4 regions of the Sulfitobacter sp. M39 genome follow, and region 4 is predicted to be linked to each of the others. Evidence: riboswitches for the same ligand, from Rfam matches in the RefSeq annotation. Region 4 holds a riboswitch; each other region holds the start of a gene.

Region 1 (3,205 bases), 1.1 Mb from region 4:
CAGCGGGATCGCATGGCCCGCCGTCAGTACCTGAAGAGAGGTAATCCCCGGCACGACATCGACGGTGAGTGTGACGACCTTTTGCAACCGCTCCGCAATGCGCAGGGTGCTGTCATACAGCGACGGATCCCCCCAGACGAGGAAACCGACACGGCCGCCTTGGGGCAGGGTGCGCTGCATCTCGGCCAGCCAGACCTGCGCAATGGCATCGTGCCAATCGTGGACGCCCGCGTGATAATCAGGGTTGGCGGCGTCGCGTTTGGGCAGGGTGAATTCGTGAATATCAGGCCCGTCCGACCGCAGCACTTGGGTGCAAATCTCGTGCCGCAGGCCAGCCAGATCATCCTTGCCCGCGCCCTTGGACGGAATCAGGATCACATCGCAGGCATTCAGCGCGTCGATGGCTTGTAATGTCAGGTGTTTGGGATTGCCGGACCCGATGCCGATCAGTGAAAGCGTAAACATCTTGAGGCTCCGGCAGGGGGTAACGCGGCCCGTAGAGTAGGGGGCCGCGTCGGGTCTTGGATTATTCAGCGGCAGTCTGTGTCAGACGCTTGGTGAACAGCGCGCTGCCCGCGAAATCGCGCAGGGTTTTCGCGGCGGCGAGCACGGCCAGATCCACCAGCGGCTCGATCAGGATGACCATCATATAGGCCCCGCCAAAGCTGGCCACAGCGGCGATGTTGCTGGCGGCAAAGCCCTGACCGTAGATGGCCCAGAACGCCACCCAGCCCACAACGCCCGCCTGAAACGCGGTCGACAGCTTGAGCGCTTGAACATAGGTCAGATCAACATAGGCGGTGTTGGGCGCGATGATGCGTTTGGCCAGCGCCGAGACCATGAACAAGGGCACCAGCAGCGTGGTGACGTTCATCGTGTATTGCGGCAGGTCGATGGGGGCAAAGAACATGCCCTGCGCCAGCAGACCAAGCGCCAGACCGGCAGCCGCAGGGGCCACGCCGAACAGCAGGAACAGGGTCGAGCCGAGGATCAGGTGCACTTCGCTCACGCCCACGGGGAAATGCGGGAAGACCTGAAAAAAGACAAAGGTCAGCGCGGTGGCCACCACAGCCCCGCCCGCAAAAGGCACGACGCCTTTTTCACGGACAGAGTCCATCGCGGTTTTCGCGGTGTAGGCCGCAGCACCGGCGGCGGTGCCATAGGACAGGACCAGCTTCGCGCCGGTCACGACTTCGGGTTCGATATGCATGTTCAGGTCTCCTTGCCGTCTTCCCCGACGGCATGATGTGAAAGCCGCCCCGGGGGGCCGCCAATTGGATCGGGGATCATCCCCATGACGGCAGGTCTCCTGACTTTGTGCGTCCATGCGTGCCGCGCCTTCCCAGGCGATGTGGCCCAGTGGCAATGCGGGTTGCTCTTCACTTACAGGTGCGGGGGCAGTTCCGGATTAGGCACCTTTGCTTTGGCACCGCACCGTATTCCCTTTTCACCCCGATTGCCTGAAGGCGCACGGGGAACCGTCCGGAATAGGTGGTCATTTTCGGGCTGGTTTTGTCAAGTCATCTATTCGGTCAACGGCCCGTAAAGGATCAGCGCTGGCGCTGACGTTGCGGGATCCAGCGGCAGATGGGCAAGGCTTTCCACGGTGTGGCGGCTCAGCTTTTGATCGGGGGTCGATACCGCCTCTGCCAGCAGGGCAGGGGTCGAAGGGGGCAAGCCCGCCTCGATCAGCCGCGCGGCGAAACTGGCGAAGGTGCGCCGCCCCATATAGACGACCGTGGTCGCCGTTGGGTCGGCCAGCGCCGCCATGTTCAGATCTTCGGGCAAAGCCCCCGATTCGCCATGACCGGTGATAAACTGCACCCGCCGCGCGGTCAGCCGCCGTGTCAGCGGGATCATCGCCGCCGCCGCCGCCGAAGACGCCGCCGTCACACCGGGGATGATCTCGAAAGCGACGCCTGCCGCTTTCAGCGCGGTCAGCTCTTCTTCAAGCCGGCCAAACACGCCCGCGTCCCCGCTTTTGAGCCGCACCACCCGCGCGCCGGTCAAGGCGTGTTCGACCAGCAGGCGGCTCACGTGATCCTGCTTCGGAGACAGCCGTCCCGCGCGTTTGCCTACCCCGATCAGATCGGCCTCGGGCGAGACGTGTTCAAGGATCGGACCCGCCGACAGATCGTCGAACAGCACGACTTCGGCCTCTTGCAACCGCTTTACCGCCTTCACGGTCAGCAGCTCGGGATCACCCGGACCGGACGAGACGAAAGAGACAAAACCGCTCATGACGCCCCCGCAATCAGGTGAAAGAAGGTGCCGGTGGCATGGCCGCGCCGCGAGCCTGTCTCGGGCACTTCGGCCCCATTGGCATCGACCACCCGCGCCAGCGGCGTGTCTGGTTGCGACAGGATCGTAGAATAGTGGAATTCATGCCCGCGCAACCGCGCGCCCGCGTCATAGCCGGGGCCGGGTTCGTTCAACGTGGCAAGCCGGTAGCCCAGATGCATCTTGCGCTTCTCATAGCTGGTTTCCAGCCCCAGCAGCCCCGCCATCTGGTGACGCACGCCTTCCTTGTCGACCAAACCGGCTCCCATCGCCATATAACCCCCGCATTCCCCATGCACCGGGCGCGTTGTGGCGAACTGTTGCAGGCCGTCGCGGAACTGCGCGGCAGCGGCAAGGCGTCCGGCATGCAGCTCGGGATAGCCGCCGGGCAGCCAGCAGATGTCGGCGCTGTCGTCCGGTGCCTCATCCGCCAGCGGCGAGAAGGGTAACACCTGCGCACCCGCAGCGATCCAGTGGTCCAGCAAATGCGGATAGATGAACGAAAACGCGGCATCCTTGGCCAAAGCGATCCGTTGACCGGGGGGCGGGGGTAAGACATCTGGCCCGTCAGGAATACTGCGCCCTTGAGCGGCAGAGACGATCAGATCAAGATCGATATGCTGTGTGATGAAATCACCTGCCGCATCCAGCAGCTTCATCAGTTCGGGCTGTTCCTCGGCTTGCACCAGACCCAAGTGGCGTTCCGGCAGCGTGACCGACCCCTGACGTGGCAGCGCGCCCAGAACGGGGATGCCGACTTGCTCCATCCCCAGACGCAGCAGCGCCTCATGCCGGGGGCTGGCGACCTTGTTCAGCACCACACCCGCGACATGCACATCCGGGCGCATCGTCTTGAACCCAAGTGCGGTGGCCGCAGCCGATTGCGCCTGACCCGACACATCCAGCAGCAACACCACCGGCCAGC
Region 2 (3,205 bases), 450 kb from region 4:
GACATATTCCCCAAAAGCCAGAACATGATGGCACGGGCCTGTTCGGCATTGGCCGATTTCGTGATCATCAGCGCGGTCAGGGCGTTGAACATCTGGCTGCCCGCAATACCGGCCAGCACGATCACCCCCGCGGCCCGTAGGCCCACACCGCCGCCCGCCGCCTGCGCCAGCAAGGCGACAAAGGCAAAGGCCACCAGCGCCCCGCTGAACGCACCGATAGACAGCGAGATTGCACCACCCCCCAGCCCGAGGATGGTCACCGCCACAGCACCCGTGGACGCCCCCGCAGAGATCCCCAGCAGATAGGGATCCGCCAGCGCATTGCGCAGCAGTGCTTGCAGCACGACGCCCGACAGCGCCAGACCGGCGCCACAGCACATTGCCACCACGGCCCGCGCCATGCGGTAGTTCCACACGATGCCCTCGTCGATCTTGTCGACCGCATAGCCCGCGTTCAGCGCCTTGTTGGCCAGCACCTTCAGCACCACCAGCGGCGGGATAGAGACCTCGCCGATGGCCGCACCAAACAGCAGTGCGGCCAGCAGCACCGGCGGGATGATCACCCACCAGTGCCACTGCGGCCTGCGCATCACAGAGCGGTCGATTGCGGTCATTCGGCCAGATCGAAACCGGACAGCGCGTCAGCCATCGTTTCCAGCGCATAGATCGCACGTACGGTCGGGTCCATCGCATGGGCATCCATGGTGATGATGCGGCCCTCTTTCACCGCGGTCATCTCGCGGGCGACGGGGTCGTTCATCAGGAAGGCGCGCTTTTTCTCGATGTCATCCGCAGGGAAGCGGCGACGGTCCATTTTGGCGAGCACGATGAACGTCGGGTCGGATTTCGCCAGAGTCTCCCATCCGACCAGCGGCCATTCCTCGGCCGAGGTCACGACGTTTTCAACGCCAAGCTTGTCCATCATATAGGCGGGCACACCCTGTTGACCTGCCACATAAGGGTCCGCCGCCATCTCGGACGACGAGAACCAGAACAACGCTGATGTACCCTGAGGCAGGTTCAGCGATTTGGCCTTGGCCACGGCCTTTGCTTCGCGCGATTGCAGGTCTTGCAGCAGGGCGGCACCGGCATCTTGCGCGTTGTAGATCCGGGCAAGTTCCTCGATGCTGGTATACAGCTGCTGGGTCGTGAACAGTTCAGATCGTGTGCCGTCCGCGCCGACAGAGTTATCCTTGGCCGCGCAATCGGTGGGCATCACATAGGTCGGCACGCCCACCTCGTGAAAGCTGTCGCGGGTGCCGACCATACCTTCGGGGCCGACGTGCCATTCATACATCACGGTGACCAGATCGGGGCGTTTACCCAACACGCTTTCAAAGCTGGGATCGTTATCCGCCAGCCGTTCAATCGCATCGTTGGTGTCTTTGAACTCTGGCAAAACAGGGCTGAACCAGACAGAGGTTCCCGCGATCCGGTCCTGCTGACCCAGCAGATACAGGATCTCTGTCGTGGATTGCCCGATGGTCACGGTGGTCTGGGGGGCCGCGTCAAAGCTAAGCGTGTGGCCGCAGTTATCGATGGTCAGCGGATAGTCTGTCTCTGCGCCAAGCGCGGTGCTGCCCGCAAGGCTCGCAATCAGAGTCAGGCTGGAAAAAAATGGTTTCATATCAAGGGCTCCGGTTGGTCCGATGCCGGGGTCTTTGAATAGAAAGACAAGGGGCTAGCCAAACGGCGCGCGGGCGCATTTTGGTCTGCGCGTGTGGTAAGATCCGGTCCCATCATCATCCTCTCCCGAGCAACCCCGCCCGGTGTTTCAGGTTCAGTGTCGGCAGGTCTCCTGACTGACGGATCGCGGCTGTCCCCGCCTTCCCGGACCTTGAGGCCCAGTGGCATGATGGAGGTAGCTCACCGTCTACAGTTGCGGGGGCAGTTCCGGTTCATCCAGACCAAAGCGCGGATGGCGAATTCCCTATTATTTCCCGAAGGAAACCGACCCGGTTTCGATGACAGTTGTCCGCCCACCCGTCAAGTTGCGTTTTTGGGGGCACCATCGTGTGACAAAGGCAAATGACGCAGGTTACAGTTCCGCAGAACGCGCTAGAGGCATGAACAACAAACGGATGGAAAACCAAGTGGCAGCCCGTAGGGGAGTCGAACCCCTCTTTTCAGGTTGAAAACCTGACGTCCTAACCGATAGACGAACGGGCCACTTAACTTGTGAGCGCTTCTTTAGGCAAAGCCATCGGCGGGCGCAAGTGGAAGCAGCGTGAGAAAGGGGGGAAATACGGCAAAAAATTCACGGGGTTTGATACCACATTCCTAAGTGCCATTGATGCGGGGCGCTTGACTGTCCGCTTGCTACGGCGTGCGCCGTGCCAGTCCAAACCGGCCCCGAACAGCGAACGAAACGCATCTCGCCCACATTCACAGCGTAGTATGTTGGGATGTCAGGGAAAGGCACAAGTGGCAGCCCGTAGGGGAGTCGAACCCCTCTTTTCAGGTTGAAAACCTGACGTCCTAACCGATAGACGAACGGGCCACTTAGCTTGTGAGCGCTTCTCTAAGGAATGCGGCGCAGGCGCGCAAGCAGAAATCGAAAGAAAATGAAAAATTTTTACGCAGGTGCCGCATCTTCCAGACGCAGCTGCACGGACTGTCGGCCGCGCCAGGTATTGATGTCCAGACGACCGGCCAGATGGAACCGTGCACCACCGTGGTTTTCCAGTGCCGGGCCAAGCGGGCCGTCAAATGCGCCAAAGGCGATGGCGTCCATTTTGGTGTTGTTGCCGTCGCCAAAACTGATCTTGAGGTGGCTTTCACCCACCCGCTTGGCAAAGCGGATCTGCATGTCGGCAAAGGCATATCGCGGGGCAGGGGCACCGGCCCCAAAGGGGCCTGCCTGCTCCACCTGCTGCGCCAGTTCCACCGTCGCGGCGGCGGGCATCAACATGCCGTCCAGCTTCAGGTCTGCCGCGCCGGCCAGATGCGCGCCCTGCTTGGCCAAGAGCTCTGACAGCCGCGCCATCGCTTCCTCCAGCTTGTCTTCGGCAACGGTCAGACCGGCGGCCATCTTATGCCCGCCGCCCTTGATCAGCAGCCCCTCCGCCGCCAGCCGCTGGATAGGCGCGCCCAGATCGATCCCCGAGACCGATCGGCCGGAGCCTTTGCCGATGCCATCCTCGAACCCGATCACGATCGACGGCCGGTTCGACGCCTCTTTAAGCCGCGAGGCGACGATGCCCAC
Region 3 (3,205 bases), 1.1 Mb from region 4:
CCGCCGGCGTCTGCCCCAGGTCTTGGGGCAGATCGCTTTGGTCCAGTCCGTGGCTTTCGCGAAAGACGACATGCATGGCGGCTTAGCCCTCCAGCACCGCGCGGATCGCGGCTTCGTTCACGTGATCATGCTCTGCGATCACAACCAGTTGGCTGCGGCGCGGCATGTCCCCCCAAGGGCGGTCGAACTGGCTGCGCACGCGCTCGCCCACGGCCTGCACAAGCAGACGCATCGGTTTGTCCTGAACGGCGATATAGCCTTTGACGCGCAGGATTTTCTGCTCGCGCGCCAAGCGCAGAATGGCGGCCTCAAGCGTGGCGACATCGGCGACTTCGCCCATGTCGATCACCACGCTTTCAAAGTCGTCATGTTCGTGATCGTCATGCCCGTCGTGGTGGCTGGGGCGCGCGTCGATGTCATCTTCGGCGGCAGCTTCCAGACCCAGCACAACGCGGGGGTCGATCACGCCTTCGGTCATCGGAATGATCGGCAGCTTGCGCGGCGCATGCGCCTCGATCACCTTGCGCGCGGCCTCGACGCCCTCGGGGCCCGCCAGATCGGCCTTGGACAGCAGCACGATGTCGGCGCAGGCGATCTGGTCCTCAAAGACTTCGGACAGCGGCGTTTCGTGGTCCAGACTGTCATCGGCATCGCGCTGTGCGGCCACGGCCTCTAGATCGGGGGCGAACTGCCCGCTGACCACGGCTTCGGCATCGGCCAGGGTGATCACGCCATCCACGGTGATACGCGACCGGATCGCGGGCCAGTCAAACGCCTTGAGCAAGGGCTTTGGCAGCGCCAGCCCCGACGTCTCGATCAGGATGTGATCAGGCGTTTCAGGCAGGGCCATCAGCGCTTCGATCGTGGGGATAAAGTCATCGGCCACGGTGCAGCAGATACAGCCGTTTGCCAGTTCGACGATGTTCTCGGCGGGGCAATTATCAATCGCGCAGGATTTCAGGATGTCGCCATCCACACCGGCGGTGCCGAATTCATTGACCAGCACGGCCAGACGCTTGGAGCCCGCGTTCTCCATCAGGTGACGGATAAAGGTGGTTTTGCCAGCGCCCAGAAAGCCGGTGATCACGGTAACGGGGATTTTGGTAAGGTTGGTCATTCGGTAGGCTCCTGTGGGGGAATGCGGGCGATGGATTGTTTGCGGAAGACCACGGGGCGTTCGCGCCAGGGCACCACGCCATCAGATGTCTGGGCATAGGCAGAGACGCCATTCACGATATCGGACAAATGCGCGTCAGTGTCGAGATCGCCGTACACATAGGTCCAGCGCGACGGGCCACCCGACAGGACCATCGAACAGCCCCGAGAACAGGCCGACAGACATTCGGCACCGCGCAGCTGCACACCGTCGGGCAGATGCCCCGACAGCGCGTCAAACAGCTGTTGCCCGGGGCGCGGCGCGTCCTCGGCGGTGATCTGACCTGCGCGACAGGTGGTGCAGATGGTGACGGTGACCGGTTGATCCGTGGTGGTCATATCTTGCCTCATACGTCGATGGGCCAAGGGGGATCGCCAGCAGCGAACGACATGCGAACAGCGTTCTAGGCCAGTCGCGAAACACCCCGTTCGCCCGTTACAAACTATGCTGGCAGGTCTCCCGGCTTGCGGATCTAAGGCAGCTTGCCTTGCGAACCTTCACCTTCCCAGCCTTTGGGCCAGTGGTTGAAAGTTCTCTCCGGTCACGGTCGCGGGGGCGGCTGCGCTTGGCGCTGACCCAAGGCTGGATCAATGCGTATCGCGTTCCCTCTTCGCCTGTCTGGGACAGGAACCAACATACGCCCTGCATTGGTCATTTGCCCGCCCCTGTCAAGCGACGCCTGTCATAACGCAGGGGCCAAACCCGCTTTGCGCGGATTTTCCCGTTGGCGGCCAATGCGCAGCGTCACCCGCGGATGCTTGACGGGATCACCGCAGGCTGACACCAAGGGCTGCACAAAAAACACGAGGTCCCGCCATGCCCACCCGCGCCATCATGATCCAGGGCACCGGATCGAATGTGGGGAAATCCATGCTGGTGGCGGGCCTGTGCCGCGCGGCCACGCGTCGGGGGCTTTCGGTCGCGCCGTTCAAACCGCAGAACATGTCGAACAACGCCGCCGTCACCGAGGACGGCGGAGAGATCGGCCGCGCACAGGCCCTGCAAGCGATTGCCTGCGGGCGGTCCCTGTCGGTGCATATGAACCCCATCCTGCTGAAACCCGAAACCGACAGCGGGTCGCAGGTGATCGTGCAAGGGCAGCGCCACAGCACCCTGCAAGCGCGTGACTTCAGCAAGGCCCGGGCAGGGTTGATGGCCCCCGTGCTCGAAAGCTTCGGTATCCTCGGGCAAAGCGCCGACCTGATCATCGTCGAAGGCGCCGGCAGCCCGGCAGAGGTGAACCTGCGCCAGAACGACCTTGCCAATATGGGCTTTGCCCGCGCCGCAGGTGTACCCGTTGTATTGGCCGGAGACATCAACCGTGGCGGCGTCATCGCCCAGATCGTCGGCACCCAAGTGGTGATGGACCCGCAGGACGCGGCGATGATCACCGGCTTTCTAGTCAACAAGTTCCGCGGCGATGTGAGCCTTTTTGACGAAGGCTACCGCGAGATTGAACGCCGCACCGGCTGGACGGGGTTCGGCACATTGCCGTGGTTTGCCAATGCGCATTTGCTGCCTGCCGAAGACGCGGTGGACCTGTCGCGCGCCCCCTCCGACGGCGGGTTCCACATCGTCTGCCCCATGCTCTCGCGCATCTCGAACTTCGACGACCTCGACCCGCTGGCGGCGGAGGCTTCGGTGCGGCTGACCATGGTCCCCCCCGGCACGCCGCTGCCCGCGGACGCCGATCTTGTGATCCTGCCGGGCACGAAATCCACCCGCGGCGATCTGGCTTTTCTGCGCGCCCAAGGCTGGGACATCGACCTTTATGCTCATGTGCGGCGCGGCGGCGCGGTGCTGGGAATTTGCGGCGGCTACCAGATGCTGGGCCGGTTTATCGAGGATCCGCAGGGCTTCGAGGGGCCTGCAGGGCGCGAAGAGGGGCTGGGCTTGCTGGATGTCGAAACCCGCATGGCCCCGGACAAGACCCTGACCCGCGTCACCGCCGACCATGCCGCCACGGGCACGCAGATCGACGGCTATGAAATCCACATCGGGCAGACGGTGGGGGCCGATTGCGCCATGCCCTTTGCGCATATCAACGGC
Region 4 (3,205 bases):
CAACAGCGTCTTCGACTTCCTGACGTGCTTCCTGCGCTTGGGTCACGATCTGGTCCACGCGCTCTTTCGCCTGAGCCTGGGTCAGATCGGTGCGTGCGGCAACAGCACCGGCAAGATAGGTCCGGTCTTCCTCGCTCACCTCACCCGTGCGGTAGATATTCGCGACGATGCTGGCGGTCTGCTCTGCCAATTGCTCGGGATCGGCGGTGACCGGGTCAACCTGATTGGGGCGCAAAAGCTGGTTCGACAGGTAATCTGTCGGATCATTCTTGGCCTCATCCGGGATAGCAGCACCCGCCGCATCGGCCAGACCGGAGGCAGCACCCCCAACGGCAGAGCCCGCAGCCTCGACGACCGTACCAGCTGCTTTGCCTGCACCCGCAGCAACATTGCCCGCGGTATTAGCTGCAAAGCTCAGCGCGCTTGATAGCATCACGGCGGTGATCACAGACCCGAGGCCCCAAACAACCAAACCGTTGATCCCGTCACGTGCGGTCACTTCGTCATCCGTGGCGCTTTCGACGCGGCGGCGCATGCGGCCCGCGATATAGCCACCGGCCAGATAGGACGCGACCAGCGTGATCACCATCCACAGCGCGGTCAGCACCAGTTCAAGCGTCGATGAATTGTCGGTTCCGTCCAGCGTGATCGACGACAAGCCAAGCGCCGCGCCGAAGGCGGTCAGCAAGAGCCCGATTGCCACAGCCACAACGGTACCCGCGAAAATTGCGGGCCAGTCGACATAGGATCCATCGGCAGTTTTTTCAGTGAGTGTCGTGTTCATGTAAATGCCTCCCCGGCGTTAGTTTACGCAAGACCGATCAGCGACAATACCGCCATGACCACGACCACAAGACCTACGAGATAAATGATACCGCCCATTTGGAAGAACTCCTCTATGCGTGCCGCACGCGGTATGCGTCGGCTTCACAAAGGCAACGTCAGGGAACCGGCATGGTTCCGCTGATGATACAAAATACCCGCACTGCGGGAGGTGACGTCGCGAACGACGAGGAACCGCCTAAGGATCGCCCTGCCACGTGCCGTCAAAGATCATCTCGTCCACGGGGAGCCGTTTGCTCCAGCCTTTCACCTCAAGTTCGGGCGTCTGGTAAAGCTCGTCCACGTGGCCCAAACACAGGTAGCCGACGATTTCTATCCGGTCGGGGATCTTCAGCAGGTCACGCAGATCGGCATCGCGGAACACGCTGACCCAGCCCAGCCCGATGCCCTCGGCGCGGGCGGCAAGCCAGAGGTTCTGGATCGCGCAGACCGTGCTATAAAGATCCATGCTTTGATTATGGGTGCGCCCCAGCACGACCTTGCCGCCACGGCTGCGGTCACAGGTCACGCAGATATTGACCGGTGCCTTGCGGATGCCTTCGAGCTTTAGCGACCTATAGGTTGTCTGGCGGTCGCCCTCGAACATCTGGGCGGCTTCCTCGTTGGCGCGGTTGAAGGCGTGCCAGACCTGATCGCGTGCGGCCTGATCCCGGATGACGATGAAGTTCCACGGCTGTGACAACCCGACGGACGGTGCGTGATGCGCGGCGGTTAGTATGCGGTGTAACACATCCTCGGCCACTGGATCGGGTAAAAACTGATCGCGTACATCGCGGCGGGTAAAGATCGCCTTGTAGACGGCGTCGCGTTCAGCATCTGAAAAAGGCGCAGCGGGTGCCAGCGCAGAGGGTATCGGCATTGTTCAGTCCCCAACAATACGTTTATGCGCCAATCCCGCTGTCCATGCGGGGCAAGCTGTACTGTCTGGCCGGTCTTCTGACTTAGGGTCGTTTGGTCCGCGCGCCTTCCCGGAATATTCCAGTGGCCTATGCGCAAACCATCCCCATTACAGCGTTGGGCACGTGCCGGAGTTTCACCAGCTTCCCGATTCTTCCGCGAGGCGGACACCAGACCCGGCCATTGGGCCACGGCTGTCCGCCCGGAACAAGCCCTAACGCGGGGATCAGCCGCGTTTGGTTGCGAAAATCTTCTTCATCACGGCGTCGAACTCGTTCCACGAGATGACAGCCTTGTTGCCTGCATAGCCGTGATAATAGGACCGCCCGTTAGAGGTCGGGAAACCGGCCCAGATACGTGCGAGGTTTTCCATAAAGCGGTGGCGGCTGATCTTGCCCTTCTTGAACGCATTAAACCCCGCATCGACCAAAAGGATATCTGCCAGCCCGTCCTGCACCGCCGAGGTAAAGCGGTCATTCTTGCTCAGGCCCGCCTGTCGCACCAGACTGCGCAGCGTGGATGGAATGAACTGGTATCGACCGATGGCATGCGGTTGGCCCGGCGTGCGGTCGATCCAGCGGTAGATCTCTCCGATGGTCATTTGTGTCGGACGCTGTGGCGGCAGCCGTTTGGCCCCGTATTGCACGGCGTCATAGCCCTTCGGACCCGCCTCGGCCCAAGCGATGAGGCTTTTGAGGTCCGCGGCAGTGCTGACCCCGCTTAGCTCTTGGAAGGACCGGCTGCGGCTGCTCACGGTCTTGGACCGGACCTGCGCTTTGGGCTGGACCTTATGGCGCAGCTTGATCTGCCCCTGCCCTGCGGATTGCATAACGTTGAACGAGATGTCGCTTTGCATGGCAGAGCGCGCACCGGACAGGCTGAACCCTTCGGCGCTGACAGTGGTAGCGGCCAGAAGTGCCGCGGTTGCGATAATTGGTAGTGTGCAAGTAACTTTCATATCATCCCCCATGATGAAAAAATTTGTCATGGGACCATGGTGACCGCAGACGCCCGCGCTTTCATTTGCGCAAGCAGGTGGGTCGGAGCCATGGACGGATAGGGCGGCATATCTTTTGGGATAGGGCGCTATCCCGCGGTGCGGTTGCCCCCTCCGTTCAGACGGGCTTGGGCAGTGCGGCACGCGGATCCGCCCCGGTGTTTCACCCGAATCCAAAGAGGGGATTCGCGGTAAACCACGGAAAAAACGCATAGCCCGCGCCCCGCAAACGGGGCGTCAAGCCCGCTTCCGGGGGCTAAGCCATGATATTCATTTACTTAATTCCCGCGCAGCGGTGGTCGTTTTGTCGGAGTTGCGCTATGATTAGTCGCAAATACATAAAATGGAGAGCATCTAATGACAGATGAAACGTCGCCGGGTATCCCGACACCCGACGGGGCCGCTGCCGTAATCGACACGGATTACGAGATCGGCCAAGACAACAAAGAAGGCAGCGTGGGGCCCTTC

The links. Region 4 has a riboswitch for cobalamin ahead of bluB (5,6-dimethylbenzimidazole synthase). Riboswitches for the same ligand answer to the same signal wherever they lie in the genome.
Region 1: it holds a riboswitch for cobalamin, as region 4 does, so the genes downstream of both, GLP43_RS00430 (energy-coupling factor ABC transporter permease) here and bluB (5,6-dimethylbenzimidazole synthase) in region 4, are expected to answer to the same signal.
Region 2: it holds a riboswitch for cobalamin, as region 4 does, so the genes downstream of both, GLP43_RS07600 (ABC transporter substrate-binding protein) here and bluB (5,6-dimethylbenzimidazole synthase) in region 4, are expected to answer to the same signal.
Region 3: it holds a riboswitch for cobalamin, as region 4 does, so the genes downstream of both, GLP43_RS00365 (DUF1636 family protein) here and bluB (5,6-dimethylbenzimidazole synthase) in region 4, are expected to answer to the same signal.

What each region holds. Positions count from the first base shown of each region.
Region 1 is NZ_WMDZ01000001.1:77,768-80,972, reverse strand. It holds gene cobF (precorrin-6A synthase (deacetylating)) at 1-465, opposite strand, end outside; gene GLP43_RS00430 (energy-coupling factor ABC transporter permease) at 527-1,210, opposite strand; cobalamin riboswitch at 1,283-1,496, opposite strand; gene cobA (uroporphyrinogen-III C-methyltransferase) at 1,525-2,241, opposite strand; gene GLP43_RS00420 (cobyrinate a,c-diamide synthase) at 2,238-3,205, opposite strand, start outside.
Region 2 is NZ_WMDZ01000001.1:1,580,400-1,583,604, forward strand. It holds gene GLP43_RS07595 (FecCD family ABC transporter permease) at 1-590, opposite strand, end outside; gene GLP43_RS07600 (ABC transporter substrate-binding protein) at 611-1,627, opposite strand; cobalamin riboswitch at 1,772-1,970, opposite strand; tRNA gene GLP43_RS07605 (tRNA-Glu) at 2,095-2,169, opposite strand; tRNA gene GLP43_RS07610 (tRNA-Glu) at 2,426-2,500, opposite strand; gene recJ (single-stranded-DNA-specific exonuclease RecJ) at 2,576-3,205, opposite strand, start outside.
Region 3 is NZ_WMDZ01000001.1:64,744-67,948, reverse strand. It holds gene cobN (cobaltochelatase subunit CobN) at 1-76, opposite strand, end outside; gene cobW (cobalamin biosynthesis protein CobW) at 83-1,117, opposite strand; gene GLP43_RS00365 (DUF1636 family protein) at 1,114-1,494, opposite strand; cobalamin riboswitch at 1,589-1,806, opposite strand; gene GLP43_RS00360 (cobyric acid synthase) at 1,973-3,205, shown strand, end outside.
Region 4 is NZ_WMDZ01000001.1:1,128,748-1,131,952, reverse strand. It holds gene GLP43_RS05525 (hypothetical protein) at 1-784, opposite strand, end outside; gene bluB (5,6-dimethylbenzimidazole synthase) at 1,022-1,702, opposite strand; cobalamin riboswitch at 1,753-1,930, opposite strand; gene GLP43_RS05515 (hypothetical protein) at 1,967-2,728, opposite strand; gene GLP43_RS05510 (BCCT family transporter) at 3,095-3,205, shown strand, end outside.